DNA from 2 places in the Thalassotalea aquiviva genome. Region 2 is predicted to be linked to the other one. Evidence: predicted binding sites of a transcription regulator. Region 2 holds the regulator's gene; the other holds the start of a gene.
The links. Region 2 encodes sigma-54, which starts transcription at its own class of promoters, with help from an activator protein. Its sites were predicted from a motif close to GTTGGCACGNNNNTNGNNT; they were not measured.
Positions count from the first base shown of each region.

Region 1: a site for sigma-54 is predicted at 5,723-5,741, ahead of ACAY00_RS01290 (HAD-IIB family hydrolase). Genes of this name have one in related genera too.

Region 1 is NZ_CP166961.1:291,164-298,297, reverse strand. It holds gene gltB (glutamate synthase large subunit) at 1-3,531, shown strand, start outside; gene ACAY00_RS01300 (FAD-dependent oxidoreductase) at 3,540-4,982, shown strand; gene ACAY00_RS01295 (hypothetical protein) at 5,163-5,372, opposite strand; gene ACAY00_RS01290 (HAD-IIB family hydrolase) at 5,777-6,631, shown strand; gene ACAY00_RS01285 (glycosyl transferase) at 6,652-7,134, shown strand, end outside.
Region 2 is NZ_CP166961.1:529,698-540,665, reverse strand. It holds gene ACAY00_RS02350 (calcium/sodium antiporter) at 1-868, shown strand, start outside; gene ACAY00_RS02345 (KpsF/GutQ family sugar-phosphate isomerase) at 892-1,866, shown strand; gene kdsC (3-deoxy-manno-octulosonate-8-phosphatase KdsC) at 1,888-2,436, shown strand; gene lptC (LPS export ABC transporter periplasmic protein LptC) at 2,433-2,999, shown strand; gene lptA (lipopolysaccharide transport periplasmic protein LptA) at 2,989-3,501, shown strand; gene lptB (LPS export ABC transporter ATP-binding protein) at 3,508-4,236, shown strand; gene ACAY00_RS02320 (RNA polymerase factor sigma-54) at 4,313-5,806, shown strand; gene hpf (ribosome hibernation promoting factor) at 5,830-6,117, shown strand; gene ptsN (PTS IIA-like nitrogen regulatory protein PtsN) at 6,120-6,569, shown strand; gene rapZ (RNase adapter RapZ) at 6,579-7,436, shown strand; gene ACAY00_RS02300 (HPr family phosphocarrier protein) at 7,495-7,770, shown strand; gene mgtE (magnesium transporter) at 8,014-9,375, shown strand; gene pmbA (metalloprotease PmbA) at 9,554-10,897, opposite strand.

The DNA.
Region 1 (7,134 bases), 240 kb from region 2:
AATAATCCTCTGCTAGACGACAACATTCGTGCATTTTATGAATTTAATTCAATGCACATGGAACCTTGGGACGGCCCAGCAGGGATTGTCATGACCAATGGTCGCCATGTTGCCTGTAACCTAGACAGAAATGGTTTGCGCCCTGCCCGCTATGTTCGAACCCGAGATGGCTTTATTACCCTTGCCAGTGAGATTGGCATTTGGGATTATGGCGAAGATGAAGTCATTGAGAAAGGTCGTGTTGGTCCTGGGCAGATGCTGTCAGTGGATACCTACACCGGTAAAGTTCTTACATCGGCCGATATTGATGATACCTTAAAAGAGCGCCACCCCTATAAAGCATGGTTAGACAAGCATATCCGTCGCTTGGTACCGTTTGAAAAATTAGAAGCCGAATTAATTGGTAAACGTTCATTTAGCGATACCGAAATGAATCAATACCATAAGCTGTTTAACTATTCGTACGAAGAAATCCAACAAGTTATCAAGCCAATGGCTGAAAACAGCCAAGAAGCCACCGGCTCAATGGGCGATGATACGCCAATGGCGGTTTTATCGAGCCAATCTCGCACCCTTTACGATTATTTTCGGCAACAATTTGCCCAGGTGACCAACCCGCCAATTGATTCGCTACGAGAGCGTTATGTCATGTCCTTAGGCACTTGTATAGGCCGTGAACACAACGTATTTAATGAAACCACAGGACACGCAGACCGCGTACTGTTTGATACCCCAGTGCTGATGTATACCGATATCAAGCAATTACGCGAATACGACGAAGAGCACTATCGTTGTGATACATTAAATCTTAATTATTCGTTGGAAGAAGGCTTAGAAAAGGCCATTATTCGGATCTGTGACCAAGCGGTACAGTCGGTCAGAGACAATAATACGGTTATTGTGATTTTAAGTGACCGTAAAATCAATAAAGACACCCTGCCAATCCCTGCAGCCATGGCTGTCGGTGCGGTGCAATCGCGCTTAGTAAAAGAAAACCTGCGCTGTGATTCAAACATTATCGTGGAAACCGCAACGGTTAGAGATCCCCATCATTTTGCCGTGTTATTGGGTTTAGGCGCTACCGCAATTTACCCATTCATGGCTTATGAAACCATTGAGACCATGGCCGAAAAAGGTCAAATTAGCCTTTCGGCAAGAACCGCGGTGGAAAACTACCGAAATGCGATTAACAAAGGCCTGTTTAAGATCATGTCAAAAATGGGCATTTCAACCATTGCCAGCTATCGTTGTTCAGGTTTGTACGAAATTATCGGTTTGGCTACGCCTGTGATGTCATTGTGCTTTGAAGGCATTCCGAGTCGCATTGAAGGCGCCGATTTTAAAGACATCGAACAAGATCAAATTAATCTGGCCCGTAAAGCGTGGTTACCACATCAAAAAATGGCTCATGGTGGCTTATTAAAATATGTCCACGGTGGTGAGTACCACTGCTTTAACCCTGACGTCGTATCGAGCCTGCAAAAAGCCGTTCAAACAGGCGATTACAACAGCTATCGAGTATACGCTGATGCCGTAAATAAGCGCCCGCCAGCAACTTTGCGAGATTTAATAGGCTTTAAAACCGATGTAAAACCTATTGCCCTAGAACAGGTTGAAGATGACAACCTGTTATACCCGCGCTTTGACAGTGCCGCTATGTCTATTGGTGCCTTAAGCCCTGAAGCTCATGAAGCACTGGCTATTGCGATGAATCGTTTAGGCGGTTTTTCTAATTCAGGAGAAGGGGGTGAAGATGCTAGCCGCTTTGGTACAGTACGTAATTCTCGTATTAAGCAAGTTGCTTCCGGTCGTTTTGGGGTAACCCCGCATTACTTAGTCAATGCCGATGTATTACAAATTAAAATAGCACAAGGCGCAAAGCCCGGTGAAGGAGGACAATTGCCGGGTGATAAGGTCACGCCTTTAATTGCAAAACTGCGCTTCTCGGTCCCTGGTGTCACTTTAATTTCACCGCCACCACATCATGATATTTATTCCATTGAAGATCTCGCACAGCTGATCTTTGATCTCAAGCAGGTCAATCCAACCTGTATTGTCTCGGTTAAACTGGTGTCAGGCCCAGGTGTCGGTACCATCGCCTCAGGTGTCGCCAAAGCTTATGCCGACTTTATTACCATTTCTGGTTACGATGGTGGTACAGGGGCTAGCCCTCTTACATCGGTCAAGTATGCTGGTTGCCCTTGGGAGCTCGGGTTAGCCGAAGCACATCAAGCCTTGGTGGAAAACGGCTTACGGCACAAGGTGAGATTACAAGTTGATGGGGGCTTAAAAACCGGTGTCGACATTGTTAAAGCGGCTATTTTAGGGGCTGAAAGCTTTGGTTTTGGCACCGCGCCTATGGTCGCCTTAGGGTGTAAGTTCTTACGCATTTGCCACTTAAATAACTGTGCCACAGGGGTAGCAACGCAAGATCAATTACTGCGTGATGAATATTTTAAAGGCTTACCTGAACAAGTGATGAATTACTTTCGTTTTATTGCGCAAGAGGTACGGGAAATTCTTGCCAGCTTAGGGTTAACCAGCCTGAACCAAGCCATTGGCCGTACTGACCTACTGGTTGCATTAGAAGGTAAAACAGCAAAACAACAAAACCTAAATTTAGCCCGTATTTTAGCCCCAGTGGTCGCGAAAAAACATACGGCATTGCATCAAACTGAAAGCAACACCCCATTTGACAAAGCTCGACTAAACCATGCGATTTTAGCGCAAGTTAAGGAAAGTATTGAACAAAAGTGTGGTGGTTTGTTCAACTTTACCATTAATAACACCGACCGCTCTGTTGGTGCCTTGATTTCGGGAGAGATTGCGCGTTTGCACGGCAATCAAGGCATGAGTTCAGATCCGATTAACCTTCATTTAACCGGAACCGCTGGCCAATCATTTGGTTGTTGGAATGCCGGCGGTTTACACATGACCTTAACCGGCGATGCCAATGATTATGTAGGTAAAGGTATGGCTGGCGGGGCAATTTTTATCATGCCACCTAAAGGGGTAACCTATGAGCCTCACCTAACCCCGATTATGGGCAACACGTGCTTATATGGTGCTACCGGTGGGTATTTATATGCTGCTGGACGTGCCGGTGAACGATTTGCGGTACGAAACTCGGGCTGTCATGCCGTTGTTGAAGGTGTCGGTGATCATGGCTGTGAATATATGACAGGCGGGATTGTGACGATTTTAGGACAAGTAGGGTTGAACTTCGGTGCAGGTATGACCGGAGGCTTTGCTTACATTCTTGATCAAGATAACGACTTAGACATTCGTCTAAATGCTCAGTCTATCGAGGTCATAAATGTCACCGACCATAACATCCATCTAGAACATTTACGTGGCATTATCAACCAGCACTTTGAACATACACACAGTGCACGTGCCCAACATATTCTGGAAAACTTTGAACAATTTAGTCGTTACTTTAGGCTAATTAAACCCATAGCGACCGATATAAAAACATTACTAGGCCACCGTAGTCGTTCGTCAGCTGAGTTAAGAGTTCAGGCACAGTAGGAATTAATATGAGTAAAAATGTATATCAATTTGTTGACGTTAAGCGTATTGATCCGCCTAAAAAGGACATTAATGAACGCAAAACCAATTTCGTTGAAATTTACCAACCATTAAGCGATGAACAAAGCGCGGGTCAAGCAGACCGTTGCATAGACTGCGGTAATCCTTACTGTGAATGGAAATGCCCTGTACATAACTACATCCCACAATGGCTTGAACTGGTTACCGAAGGAAAAATATTTGAAGCCGCCGATTTATGCCATCAAACCAATTCTCTGCCAGAAATGTGCGGCCGTGTTTGTCCACAAGACAGATTATGTGAGTCTACGTGTACCCTAAATGATGAGTTTGGGGCGGTGACCATTGGTAATATTGAAAAATACATTACCGATACCGCTTTTGCTCAAGGTTGGAAACCCGACTTGTCGCATGTCGTGTCTACAGGTAAAACCGTTGCCGTTATTGGCGCGGGTCCGGCCGGTTTAGCGTGTGCCGATGTTTTAACCCGAAACGGGGTAAAGGCGGTAGTGTATGACAAGCAATCAGAAATAGGCGGCTTACTAACCTTTGGTATTCCGGCATTTAAATTAGAAAAAGATGTCGTGATCAAACGTCGCCACATTTTTGAACAAATGGGCATAGAGTTTAAACTCAATATTAATGTGGGTAAGGACATCCCTTTTCATGATATTAGCGAGCAATACGATGCAGTATTTTTAGCATTGGGCACCTATACCGACATGACCGGTGGTTTTGAACATGAATCTGCAACCGGTGTATACAACGCCTTAGATTATTTGATTGCAAATACCCAAAAAATCATGGGCATTGAACGAGGTGCTAAACCCTACACCAACTTTAACAATAAAAAAGTGGTTGTTTTAGGTGGTGGTGATACGGCGATGGACTGTGTGCGTACGGCCATTAGACAAGGTGCCAGTGAGGTTACCTGTGCGTATCGTCGCGACAAAGAAAACATGCCAGGCTCCCCGCGCGAAGTACAAAATGCGACCGAAGAAGGCGTTGATTTTCAGTTTAATTTACAGCCGTTAGATATCTCGGTGGATGCTCATGGGGTTGCCAACGGAGTTAAGTTCGTAAGAACCGAACTTGGTGAACCTGATGCTAATGGCCGTCGTAGTCCTAAACCGATTGAAGGTAGTGAGTTTATTATGCCTGCAGATGCTGTGGTGATAGCCTTTGGTTTCTTGCCAAGCCCACCTAAATGGATGCAAGATGCGGGGGTGAAAGTTGACTCACGTGGTCGAGTAATCGCATCAGAGCATTCTAACTTTGCTATGCAAACCAGTAAGCAAAATATTTTTGCCGGTGGTGATATGGTGCGAGGTTCTGACTTAGTGGTCACCGCCATTGATGAAGGGCGCAAAGCCGCTTTAGGCATTTTAGATTTCGTCTTGGCTGAAGAGCTGATTCACTTTCAGCAAGCTTAAGGGATTAAAACTTTAGCAATAAGAATGTAGATAAAAGCACTACTTAGTAGTGCTTTTATCATTGAACGAGGATTGTTTGTCTAAGGTCTGATCAGGGTTACTAGTTATGCTCGTTATAAGGCACGCTTGTAAAGCCAATTTAGTGACGCCTTTTAGAGCACTAAATCGATAAAAAAGCATTTATGCCTGCCTAAATTCATCCAAGCCCTCATAGGTCGATTCGAATGCTATACCCAAACCCAGTCCGAAGGCCCAACCATCATTACTTTTGGTGAAATCATCGACCAAAGGTAAAGGAACCAAAGCTGTATTTTTGTCCTGGGCTAATGCTGACTCAAAGCATATACAATTTATCAGCATGATCAGAACGATAGCGACAATTTTATTCATTAGGATTCCTCATTACTGTGGATTGGGATAGATTCCCCCCAATGAATGAACATGCCATCAATTTCAGTTAATATTTTTCCATAGAGATCAAATATTTAGCGCTATGTGCATGCTTATTTTAAATCCATTTATTCATAGCCTCTGGTCTTAAAGTGTCGCCCCGCCTAGAGTCTGTTCAAACGGTTGTGCCCTAGCAACGACAGCCAAGGTTACCCTATCCCCCTGCTTCACGTTCGATTTAAATTTTCAGCACATGCACCAACTTAGCGCAAAAACGCACCTTTCAAGCTCAATAAATAAAGCAATAAAATACTAAGCCCCACTTTAGTGCGCTTGATTCGAATCTTTGAGTTGGTATAGTAATTGCAACATTTTATTTACATCAAACCTTAAGGGAGCAAGCAGTGGCGCAAGAATATATTATCTCGACGGACTTAGATGGCACGTTACTCGATCACCATACTTACAAATTTTACAAAGCCATTCCTGCGCTTGAATACTGTCAGCAACTATCTGTACCCATTATTTTTAATACCAGCAAAACCTTTGCAGAAACTGAAAAGCTGTGCAAGCAGCTCAATAATAATCACCCTTTTATCATTGAAAACGGTTCGGCGTTATATATTCCAAAAGGCTACTTTACAGAGGCGTTATTAGAGCGCTTTGAAAAATCTGATGCTGGCCAATATTGGTTATTACATTTTGGTTTAAATCGCAGTGAAATCTTATCGCGATTAACCACGTTAAAAGCCGGTCATAATTATCAGTTTACCGGCTTTGCTGGTCTGTCTATGCGCGATCTGGCCAATGACTGTGGTTTGTCAATGGAGCAAGCGGCAATGGCCAAAGAAAGACAGTTTTCAGAGCCACTAAAGTGGCAAGATAGTCAGGTAAAAATGGAAGCATTTAAAAAGCATTTACAGCTCTTTGGCTTATACGGCTTAGAAGGGGGGCGTTATTTACATGTGCAAGGCCAGAGTAATAAAGCCAAACCCTTACTGTTTTTAAAATCTTTGTACGAGCAGGCGTCGAAGGATTCAGGCGCTAAGCATAAATTAATAGCCTTAGGTGATAGTGGTAACGATAGAGCAATGCTTGAATGTGCCGATATTGCTGTGGTTATTCAATCACCTACTCATAAAGATCCAATTATCGATACGCATAAAAACCTTATCCGCTCCAAGGGCATAGGACCTAGTGGCTGGAACGAAACCATATTATCTATTTTGCAACCGCAAGCAAATCAAACGACTTTATAGTCAAAATTAAGGAGATCTCCATGGGCGATTTTTATCAAAATGGCATTATTACCACGTTACATAATTTATCTCGCCGCCCTGTAGAAGACGTAGAGGCGGAGCTATCCGAATTTTCTAAAAAGCGACCAATGGGACTGGTTTTACCGAGCCTTTATTCTGAATTACAAACTAAGGCCTTGCCCAATATTGTTAACGAATTAAAGGAGGTCCCTTACCTATCTCAAATCGTAATTGGTTTAGATAAGGCGGATGAAACAGAATATCGTCATGCATTAGAATTTTTTGCGCAATTACCGCAACATCATAGGGTTCTTTGGAATGACGGCCCGCGCCTAAAAGCCATTGATAAAGAGTTAAAAGAACTTGGCTTAGCACCGGAACAAATGGGCAAAGGACGTAATGTTTGGTATTGCTTTGGTTATATGCTGGCCTGCAATCAGGTTGAATCAATCGCCCTACATGATTGCGATATTTTAACCTATGATCGCAATCTTTTAGCTCGC
Region 2 (10,968 bases):
TATTTCACCATTAATTATTGGCTTGACCATTGTCGCTATGGGTTCATCAGCTCCCGAGATGATGGTCGCTGCAACAGCGGCCCTTGAAGGCAGTTCCGATACCGCAATTGGTAACGTCCTAGGTTCTAATATAACCAACATTGCTTTAGTACTAGGTGCGACTGCCCTTGTTAAACCCCTGATGGTGAGCTCTAGCACACTTAAGCGCGAATTACCTTTACTGTTGTTGGTTACCTGTATTTCAGGTTATATGCTGTATGACTTAAATTTTACGTTTATTGAAGGCTTGTTATTAATGCTAGGGTTTATCATGTTTATCAGCACCCTACTTGTCTATTCGATAAAACAAAGTAAAGAGCAAAAAAATACCGATAAAATGTTGATAGAGGCGGAATTAGAGTTACCTGACTCTGTCAGCAATGCGACCGCATTTTTCTGGTTAATCATTGGGATGGTGCTACTTCCGCTCAGTGCTGACTACCTTGTTAATTCAGCCAGTGCCATTGCTAAGGTATTGGGCATGAGTGATTTGGTTATCGGCTTGACGATTATCGCCATTGGCACGAGCTTGCCTGAATTAGCCGCGAGTATCGTCAGTTTACTTAAAAAAGAAGACGATTTAGCTTTGGGTAATATCATTGGTTCAAATTTATTCAACATTTTGGCGGTATTAGCACTCCCCGGTTTAATCGCCCCTGGGGCCGTCGACCCAGAAGCGGCAAGTCGTGATATTCCGTTTATGATTGCCATCACCCTACTGCTGTTTTTCTTATGTTTCAGTCGCCGACGTGGTTTTAGAGTAACTCGCGTCAAAGGCGCTGTATTATTTATCTGTTTTATTATTTATCAATACCTTATTTTCAGCTAAGCCTAAGGTAGTGAGGGAAAACTATGCCACACGCAGAAGAATTTAAACGACTTGGCTCGCAAGTAATAGAAATAGAACAACAAGCGATAGCAAACTTACAAAATTTTATTGATGATCAGTTTGCCCTTGCCTGCAAAAAAATGTACGAGTGTACCGGCCGTGTTGTCGTTATTGGCATGGGAAAGTCGGGACACATCGGTGGTAAAATTGCGGCGACTCTGGCCAGTACCGGTACCCCTGCTTTTTTTGTCCACCCTGGTGAAGCAAGCCATGGCGATCTAGGCATGATCACCACCGATGATGTGGTATTAGCCATTTCAAACTCTGGCGAGACCAATGAAATATTGGCCATATTGCCCGTCATTAAACGCATTGGCTGCACTCTTATCGCAATGTCTGGCAACCCTCAGTCAACCTTGGCCAACCTTGCCGATTGCCATATTTGCATTAAAGTGCCAAAAGAGGCTTGCCCTTTAGGCTTAGCACCAACGTCAAGTACAACAGCCACCCTGGCGATGGGCGATGCCTTGGCTGTGGCGCTGTTAAATGTGAAAGGTTTTACCGCTGATGATTTTGCGTTATCACATCCTGGCGGTAGTCTAGGCAAACGTTTATTACTTCGCCTTAGCGATATTATGCACACCGATGAGCGAATTCCAAAAATCAACGAAACAGCATTAATCAAAGACGCTTTAGTGGAAATGTCTACCCAAGGTTTGGGAATGACGGCCGTGGTTAACGCGCAAGATAAATTAGTGGGTTTATTTACCGATGGCGATTTAAGACGTATCCTTGATGAAGAAATCAATATTCATACTGCACAAATACGTGCTGTAATGACTCGGAACCCCATTGTTGCTCATGCCGATATGCTCGCCGCACAAGCATTAAAATTAATGGAAGACAAAAGTATCAATGGTTTGATCATCGTCAACCAACATCAGGTTCCAATTGGCGCCATGAATATGCATGATATATTAAAAGCTGGAGTTCTCTAAGTGACCGCAGATTCAATGAACATGACAGACACATTATACGGTCAAGTAGCCGATAAAATTATTGCCAAAGCTAATCAAATTAAGCTTTTAGTGTGTGACATCGACGGTGTCTTTTCCGATGGTCGAATTTATCTGGGTAACGACGGTGAAGAATTAAAGGCGTTCAATACCAAAGACGGTTTTGGCATAAAAGCCTTGGCTCAATTTGGTATTGAAGTGGCGGTTATAACGGGCCGCAACTCAAATATTGTCACCAATCGAATGCAAGCATTAAACGTTAAGCACATTATTCAAGGGCAAGAAGATAAACTTCCCGCGCTTGAGTTCATTCGCCAAAACTTGGAACTAAGCCCTGATCAAATTGCCTATATAGGTGACGATGTGCCAGATTTAGCCTGTATCGAATACGTTGGTTTAGGGGTTGCGGTAAATGATGCCCACCCGCTGGTAGTCCAAGCGGCTGATTACGTGACCCTATTAAACGGTGGTTTTGGCGCGGTTAGAGAGCTTTGTGACTTAATTCTCCAAAGCCAAGGTAAATTAGCCTTGGCAAAAGGCAGCAGTGTATGAGTCGGTTGCATACCATTTCAACCATCATTTTTGCCATTGCCATCATGATTTATGGCTACATTCAATGGCAAAAGTCGATGATGGATGAAACCGAGCCTGTCGCTGATAAAAATATTCCTGACTTTATTGCCCAGAGTTTGAGTTCCAATCAATATGATATTGATGGTAAATTAAGTCATACTATTTACGCAGATGAAATGACCCACTTTGCCGATGAACAGCAGACGCTCTTTAAGAAGCCTCGTTTTACCATTTACCTTGGTGAAGGCAAGCCTAATTGGACTATTTCAGCATTATCAGGCTCATTAACGGCAACCAATCAATTAACCTTGTCAAACCAGGTGAGATTGATTTCCAGTGATGAAAATGGCTTTATAAAAGAAATACAGGGTGAAGAACTGTCGATGGATTTGGTGGTAAAAGAGATCACCTCAGACCAAGAGATAATCATGAAAGGGCGAGACTTTACCCTCTATGGGGCCGGACTTTTCGTTGATATTAATTCTACTCAAATGACCATAAGTGAACATGTTAAAACTATTTACAAAAAACATGCCTATTAAGGCGCTCATCGGCTTAACCGTTATATTAGCAAGCCCAATTACAGTCGCTTGGGATAAAGACCTGGACCAAGAAATTGTGATTGTCGCTAAACGCCAATCCAGTGATTTAAAAAATAAAGTGGCCAATTACATTGAAGATGTGAAAATCACCCAAGGAAGTTTGACCATTGAAGCAGACTTAGTACAAGTTGCGCAAAATGGTGATGGTGACAACAAATCTTACTTAGCCAAAGGCAAGCCGGCAAGGTTTAGTCAGTTATTAGAAGATGGTCAGCTAATCGAGCTTAAAGCGAATGAGATTTCTTATTCCCCTAGCACCAACACGATAACCATTAAGGGTAATGCATCGGTAAGTCAAGAAGGCAGTATGGTGCGCGGAGATATTATTACCTATAACACCGAAACCGAGCAGTTAACCGCAGAAAGCAGTGAAAGTGTCACCACCATTTTAAAGCCTGACAGCAAAGTTCCTGCAAAAGATGAAAAACCAACAGAGCAATAACACATAATGACTTCGGTATTAAAAGCAGAAAATTTAGCTAAATCATACAAAGGTAGAAAAGTTGTTAAAGATGTCAGTCTGACCGTAAACGCGGGTCAGGTTGTTGGCTTACTCGGCCCTAATGGGGCGGGTAAAACCACCTCTTTTTATATGATTGTGGGTTTGGTTCCTAGCGACCAAGGTAGAGTTAGCCTAAATGGTGATGATTTAACCTTATTACCCATGCATGAGCGAGCTCGCAAGGGCTTAGGTTATTTGCCGCAAGAAGCATCGATATTTCGTAAACTCACCGTTGCCGATAACATTATGGCTATTTTGCAAACACGCAAAGATTTAAACGCAGATCAACGACAAGAAAAGCTGGAAGCTTTGGTCGAAGAATTTAATATTGCCCACATCATAGATAATACCGGTCAAAGTTTATCTGGTGGTGAACGGCGCCGGGTCGAAATCGCTAGAGCATTGGCGGCCGATCCACAATTTATCTTACTTGATGAACCTTTTGCAGGTGTTGATCCGATTTCGGTTGGCGATATTAAAAAAATAATTTTACATCTTAAAAATCGTGGTATCGGGGTATTAATTACCGATCATAATGTGCGTGAAACTCTTGACGTATGTGAGCATGCTTACATCGTTAGCCATGGCGAACTTATCGCTGAAGGGGATGCACAGCAAGTGTTAAATAACCAGCAAGTACGTGATGTATACCTTGGTGAGAAATTCACGCTATAGTTATATAACAAACCGATAAAAAATGTATCAGAAACGTCAGGTTTAGCCTGAGTAAAATGGAAGTATTTCAAACATAATGAGACCTAGTCTTCAGCTCCGAATGGGGCAGCATTTAACGATGACACCTCAACTGCAACAAGCGATAAAGTTGTTGCAGCTCTCCACGTTGGATTTACAACAAGAAATCCAAGAAGCCCTTGATAGCAATCCTTTACTTGAAGTCGATGAAACACAACCAATGGACAGCAACGGTGGTGATGAGTTTGACAAAAAAGTCAGCGAAGAAACAGCGCACGCTAACAGCGACAGTCACGATGATGCCAATATCAACTCCGACGAAGTCAGTACATCAGAACAACTCAGTTCAGATGAAATCCCCCAAGATCTTAACGTCGATACAACGTGGGAAGAAAGTTTCAGCGCTGGGGTATCAAACACCGGACTAAAGTCGTCTTCAGATGATGAATACACCTATCAAGGCGAAACAACCGAGTCAATTAGAGATCACTTACTTTGGCAGATGGAGTTAACACCATTTTCAGACACTGACCGCACCATCGCGGTGGCGATTATTGATGCCATTGATGACAGTGGTTATTTGACCATCACAACCGAAGATGTGTTGGCAAGCCTTGGCGATGACGAGGTTGAACTTGACGAAGTTGAAGCGGTATTAAAACGCATTAACATGTTCGACCCGATTGGCGTGGGCGCTCAATCAATCAGTGATTGCTTAATTATTCAGTTAAATCAGTTTGACTCCAATACCCCATATTTAAAAGAAGCCAAACAAATCATTAAAGATCATATTGAGCTTTTGGGTAATCGTGATTATCGCCAATTAATGCGCAAGACTCGCCTTAAAGAACCACAACTGAAAGAGGTTATGCTGTTAATTCATAGCCTTAACCCTCGACCAGGTGATGTTATTGTCGCCAATGATGAGCAATACATTGTACCCGATGTAAGTGTGTTTAAGAAAAATGGCCGCTGGGTTGTTGAACTTAACCCAGATACCGCACCAAGGCTTGGGATAAATCAGCAATATGCTTCTTTGACTAAATCGAGAAACACCGATGAAAGCCAATTTGTGCGTTCCCATTTGCAAGAAGCTAAGTGGTTTATTAAATCCCTTGAAAGTCGAAATGATACCTTATTAAAAGTGTCAAATTGCATTGTTCAACGCCAACAAGCGTTCTTTGAACATGGCCCTGAAGCAATGCGTCCGATGGTTTTAAATGATATTGCTGAAGCAGTAGAAATGCACGAATCAACAATATCTCGAGTCACCACTCATAAGTACATGCACACCCCAAGAGGTATTTTTGAATTAAAATATTTCTTTTCAAGTCATGTCAGTACAGAAAACGGTGGTGAATGCTCTTCAACCGCGATACGAGCCTTGATTAAAAAGCTCGTCGACGCTGAGATCCCAAGCAAGCCATTAAGCGACAGTAAAATGGCGCAGTTACTTGCCGATCAAGGCATTAATGTTGCACGCAGAACGATAGCTAAATATCGAGAATCTTTGGCTATTCCACCTTCTAACCAACGTAAAAGCTTATTGTAGCTTTGAATAAAAGGAAAACGCTTATGCAAATTAATCTATCTGGGCATCATGTAGACGTCACCGACTCTATGCGCAACTATGTTGAGTCTAAGTTTGAAAAATTAGAGCGGCATTTTGATCATATTAATAATGTTCAAGTGTTTTTAAAGGTTGAGAAGTTAGAGCAAATTGCCGAAGCAACTTTACATGTTAACGGTGGCGAAATATTTGGCTCATCATCCGATCAAGATATGTATGCTGCTATTGATGCACTTATTGATAAATTGGACAGACAGGTTTTAAAATACAAAGCCAAACTTACCAAACATTAATTATGAATTTAACAGAATTACTCACTCCAGACTGCACCGTGTGTGCAGTCCCTGGCACCAGCAAAAAGACCGTCCTAGAACACATCAGCAAACTGGCCAGCCAAAAAATAAGAACAAGCAGTGAAAAAGAGTTACTCAATACGTTATTAAATCGTGAAAAGCTTAGTAGTACAGGCATTGGTAACGGCATTGCCATTCCTCACGGGCGTTTAGATAACGCCGACAAAGTCGTGGCCATTTTATTAACAACGGCAAAACCGGTAGAGTTTGATGCTATTGATGATAAACCGGTCGACATTTTTGTTGCGCTATTTGTTCCAAGCCAGCAATGTGAGCGTCACCTTGAAACGCTTGCCAGCATTGCCAAACGTTTTAGTGAAAAAGAATTTTGTCGCAAGATACGTCGTTGCCAAACGTCGGATCAACTCTATCAAACCCTTATCGCTTGTTAGCAGAGCATTATGAAACTTATCATTGTCAGTGGCCGTTCAGGGTCAGGTAAATCCGTTGCATTACGCGTATTAGAAGATTTAGGCTATTACTGTGTTGACAACATTCCAGTTAATTTATTACCCGCTTTAACCCACACCGTCATCAACGATTATGAAAACGTTGCCGTATCTTTGGATGTTCGTAACTTACCAAGTAATCCTGAAGACGCCAAAGAAATCATAGACTACTTACCTAAGACGGTTGAGTTAAGCATTTTATATCTTGATGCCGATGATCAAGAGCTGATCAGACGCTTTAGTGAAACCCGTCGTTTGCACCCGCTTATTCGCAAGAATATGGCGCTTGATCAAGCCATTGAAACCGAAAAGAAGCTATTAGAGCCCGTCTCAAGCCGAGCCAGCTTATATATCAATACCAGTAAGCTAACGCCCCATCAACTCGCCGATCTCGTCAGAGAGCGTATTTTAGGCAGTAAAACGGGGTCTATGGTCATCGTATTGGAATCATTTGGTTTTAAATATGGGGTACCGACGGATGCCGACTATGTTTTTGATGCCCGCTTCTTACCAAACCCATTTTGGGAGCAGGGCTTAAAAAACCACACCGGATTAGAGCAACCGGTGCAAGAATTTTTAGCGAGCCAACCGGTGGTGACGAAATTTATGTGGCAAATAAACAGTTTTATGATGACTTGGTTGCCTCATTTAGAACGTAATAACCGAACTTATTTAACCGTTGCGATTGGCTGTACTGGTGGCAAGCACCGCAGTGTGTATTTAGTAGAACAATTAGCCAAACAATTTCGTAAAGAAAATAAAGACGTACAAATACGCCACCGTGAATTAAGTGCCAATCACCCCAGTTAATCTCAACCAGCGCTCCCCTATGTTTTACTTTATTCATAGGGGTAATAAAAGGACTATAATGACTTCGTTTTCCCGCACCGTTCTCATTGAAAATAAACTTGGATTGCATGCTCGAGCTGCCACTAAGCTGGCCAAATTAAGCATGTCATTTGATGCGAAAGTCACCCTTGATCTTGAAGGTAAATCAGCTGAGGCTGAATCCATCATGGCATTAATGCTACTTACGGGCAGCAAAGGTAAGCATGTCACCATTCACAGCGAAGGGGTTGATGCCAAGCAAGCGCTAGATGCCATTTGTGAATTGTTTTCAAATAAATTTGATGAAGGCGAATAAGCACGACCTTATTTATAGGTCCACTGTTAGGCTTAATATTTGTCGTTTTCATCACACTCCCTCGGCTAAAAGCCTTACCGTTTCTGGTCCTGAAGTAGCTATCTCACCTTCTTATGGTTCAGGCTTTTAAAAGAAAAAGCTGATAAAAGTTCATATATACGATAAACTTACGTCAATAAAATCAAGAAACCAAACCTGTTCATTTACTAAGTAGAATCGGTTTTTATCGGCACAGGGTGATTAATGCCGGAAATATCAGAGCAAGAAATAAGCCAAAAACGATTACTCGAGATTAACACTGCTCTTGAAAGCGGTATGTTTGTCTACGTCCGTAAAATGTTTCAACACATGCCGGCTTACGATATTGCTCTGTTACTTGAGTCTTCGCCAGCGAAAAGCCGACAAGTCTTATGGCAACTTACCGACCCTGATTTTCAGGGTGAAATTCTCGAAGAATTATCCGAAGAGGTGCGTAAAGGCATCTTAAAGAACATGCAGCCAGAAAAACTGGCGGCGGCAGCCGAAGGCATGGACATTGATGATCTAGCCGAAGTTCTTCGAACGTTACCAGACTCGGTTTATCAAGAAGTACTCAATTCGCTTGATAGCCAAGATCAAATGCGAGTAGAGCAAGCGCTTTCATACGAAGAAGATACCGCTGGTGGTATCATGAATACCGATACCATCACACTTCGTCCCGATGTGACCATAGATGTGATTATGCGCTACTTACGTCTTCGCGGTGAGTTACCAGATGCCACCGACTCATTTTATGTGGTCAATCGCGATGACAAGTTTATCGGCTCGGTGTCGTTGGCAAACCTTATTACGGCAAGACCTGAGCAACCGATTTCTGATATCACCAATTATGATACCGTCACCATTCCTGCGGCAATGGATGAGAATGAAGTGGCTACCTTGTTTGAACGCTATGACTGGGTTTCGGCGCCGGTTATTGATGATCAAGGTCACCTGTTAGGCCGAATAACTATTGATGATGTGGTTGATATCATTCGTGAGGGTGCTGAGCACTCAATGATGAGTATGGCCGGTCTTGATGATGAAGCCGATACCTTCGCTCCGGTATTAAAAAGTACCCAACAACGCTCTGTTTGGCTTGGCGTAAACCTGATCACCGCATTGATGGCCGTTGCTGTTTCCAGTTTATTTGAAGGTATTCTATCGCAAATGGCGATTTTAGCCGTGCTCAACTCTTTGGTGCCAAGCATGGGCGGGGTTGCTGGTGGGCAAACTTTAACCCTCGTTATTAGGGGCATGGCGCTTGGTCATATCGGTGAGAATAATGCCCGTAACATATTAAATAAAGAATTGGCTATCGGATTTTTAAACGGGGTGATTTGGGCCCTATTGATCGCTTCAATCGTGTCGATATGGAAGCAGGACTTGTTACTTGGAGGGATCATTGCCTTTGCTATGTTAATGAACCTGACTGCCGCCGGTATTGCCGGGGTTTCAATTCCACTGATGTTAAAGAAAATGGACATTGACCCAGCCCTTGCTGGTAGCGTGATTTTAACAACCGTTACCGATGTGGTCGGTATTTTCGCCTTTTTAGGTACCGCTACCCTGTTGCTAGGTAATTAGGTAATTAGGTTTTTAAGCAAATTAAGCGGGTAAAAACACCTTTAAAATTCGACTTTGTAACACAACCTCGCCCTTTGTTATCACATTATTTTGGCGCTGCGAGTGCTTAGCAACAGCGACAAATCGAAACAGTATTTGTCGCTATTGGTGTTAATCACAGTGGCCAAATGTGCTGGCGTTATTGTCCTGACACCTGCATTTGCTCTATCAATACAGAACCGGTTTGAATACTACCGCGTAAGTCGTAATCCGACCCTGTGGCCACAATATTGGTAAAAATATCTTTTAAATTACCAGCGATGGTGATTTCAGCAACAGGGTATTTAATTTCCCCATTTTCGACCCAAAATCCAGCCGCTCCGCGTGAGTAATCACCATTGACCACATTGACCCCCTGCCCCATTAATTCGGTCACAAGAAGACCGGTACCAAGCTTTTTCAACATTGACTCAAAGTCACCGCCATTAGCCGATATTTGCCAATTATGGATGCCACCAGCGTTACCTGTGGTTTGCATTTTGAGTTTACGCGCCGAATAGCTGGTCAATAGGTAACCTTGTAAAATCCCATCGCTGATGATTTCGCGATCATGGGTTTCAACCCCTTCAGCATCAAAGCTACTGCTGGCAAGTCCTTTTAAGATGTGTGGACGCTCACTAATATTAATATGCTTAGCAAATACCGGTTGACCAAGCGCATCGACTAGAAAAGATGAATTACGATACAAGTTACCGCCACTGATCGCCGCAATAAAATGGCCAAAGATACTGTTAGCGACGTCTGCTCGAAACATCACTGGCACTTTCTGGGTGGTAAGCTTTTGGCTATTTAAACGTGCCACGGCAGCGTGAGCCGCTTGCAATCCTACGCTCTGCGCCGAGGCCAACTGATTAAATTCGCGAGACACTGTATAGCTGTAATCTCGTTGCATATCGTCCCCTTCGGCTGCGATCATCATGCAATTTAAACTGTGGCGAGTAGAGGGGTAGCCAGCAATCATGCCATGGCTGTTACCATAAACTTTAAAGCCTTCATAACTGGCAAAGTTTGCCCCATCGGAATTGCAAATTTTAGGATCAGCGGCAAGTGCCGTTTGTTCCGTTTCCGTGGCTATCGCAATCGCTTGCTCTGTGCTGATAGCTTCTGGATGGTATAAATCAAGGGATTTAGGTGCAAAGGCTAACAGCTCTTTTTCGGCTAAGCCGGAGCAAGGGTCAACCGAGGTATATTTGGCAATATTAATCGCTGCTTGAACCGATTGTTTTAACGCTTGCTCAGACAAATCTGCGGTCGAGGCACTGCCCTTACGTCCGTCTTTGTAAACCGTTAACCCCAGAGCACCATCATTGGTGAACTCGACCGTGTCAACTTCACCAAGTCGAGTCGATACACTCAGCCCTTGTTGTTTACTCATCGCCACTTCGGCGCTGTCAGCCCCCAAACGCTTGGCTAGCTCTAGTACTTGCGCGACGCGCTCTTTAACACTGTTAATATTTTGTTCGATTGATTCTGATTTTTGCATTGTGTCTTGATCATATATTGCGACCTATAAGCAATATCTCACATTCCCCTATGCCTAGGTAGATTGAGATA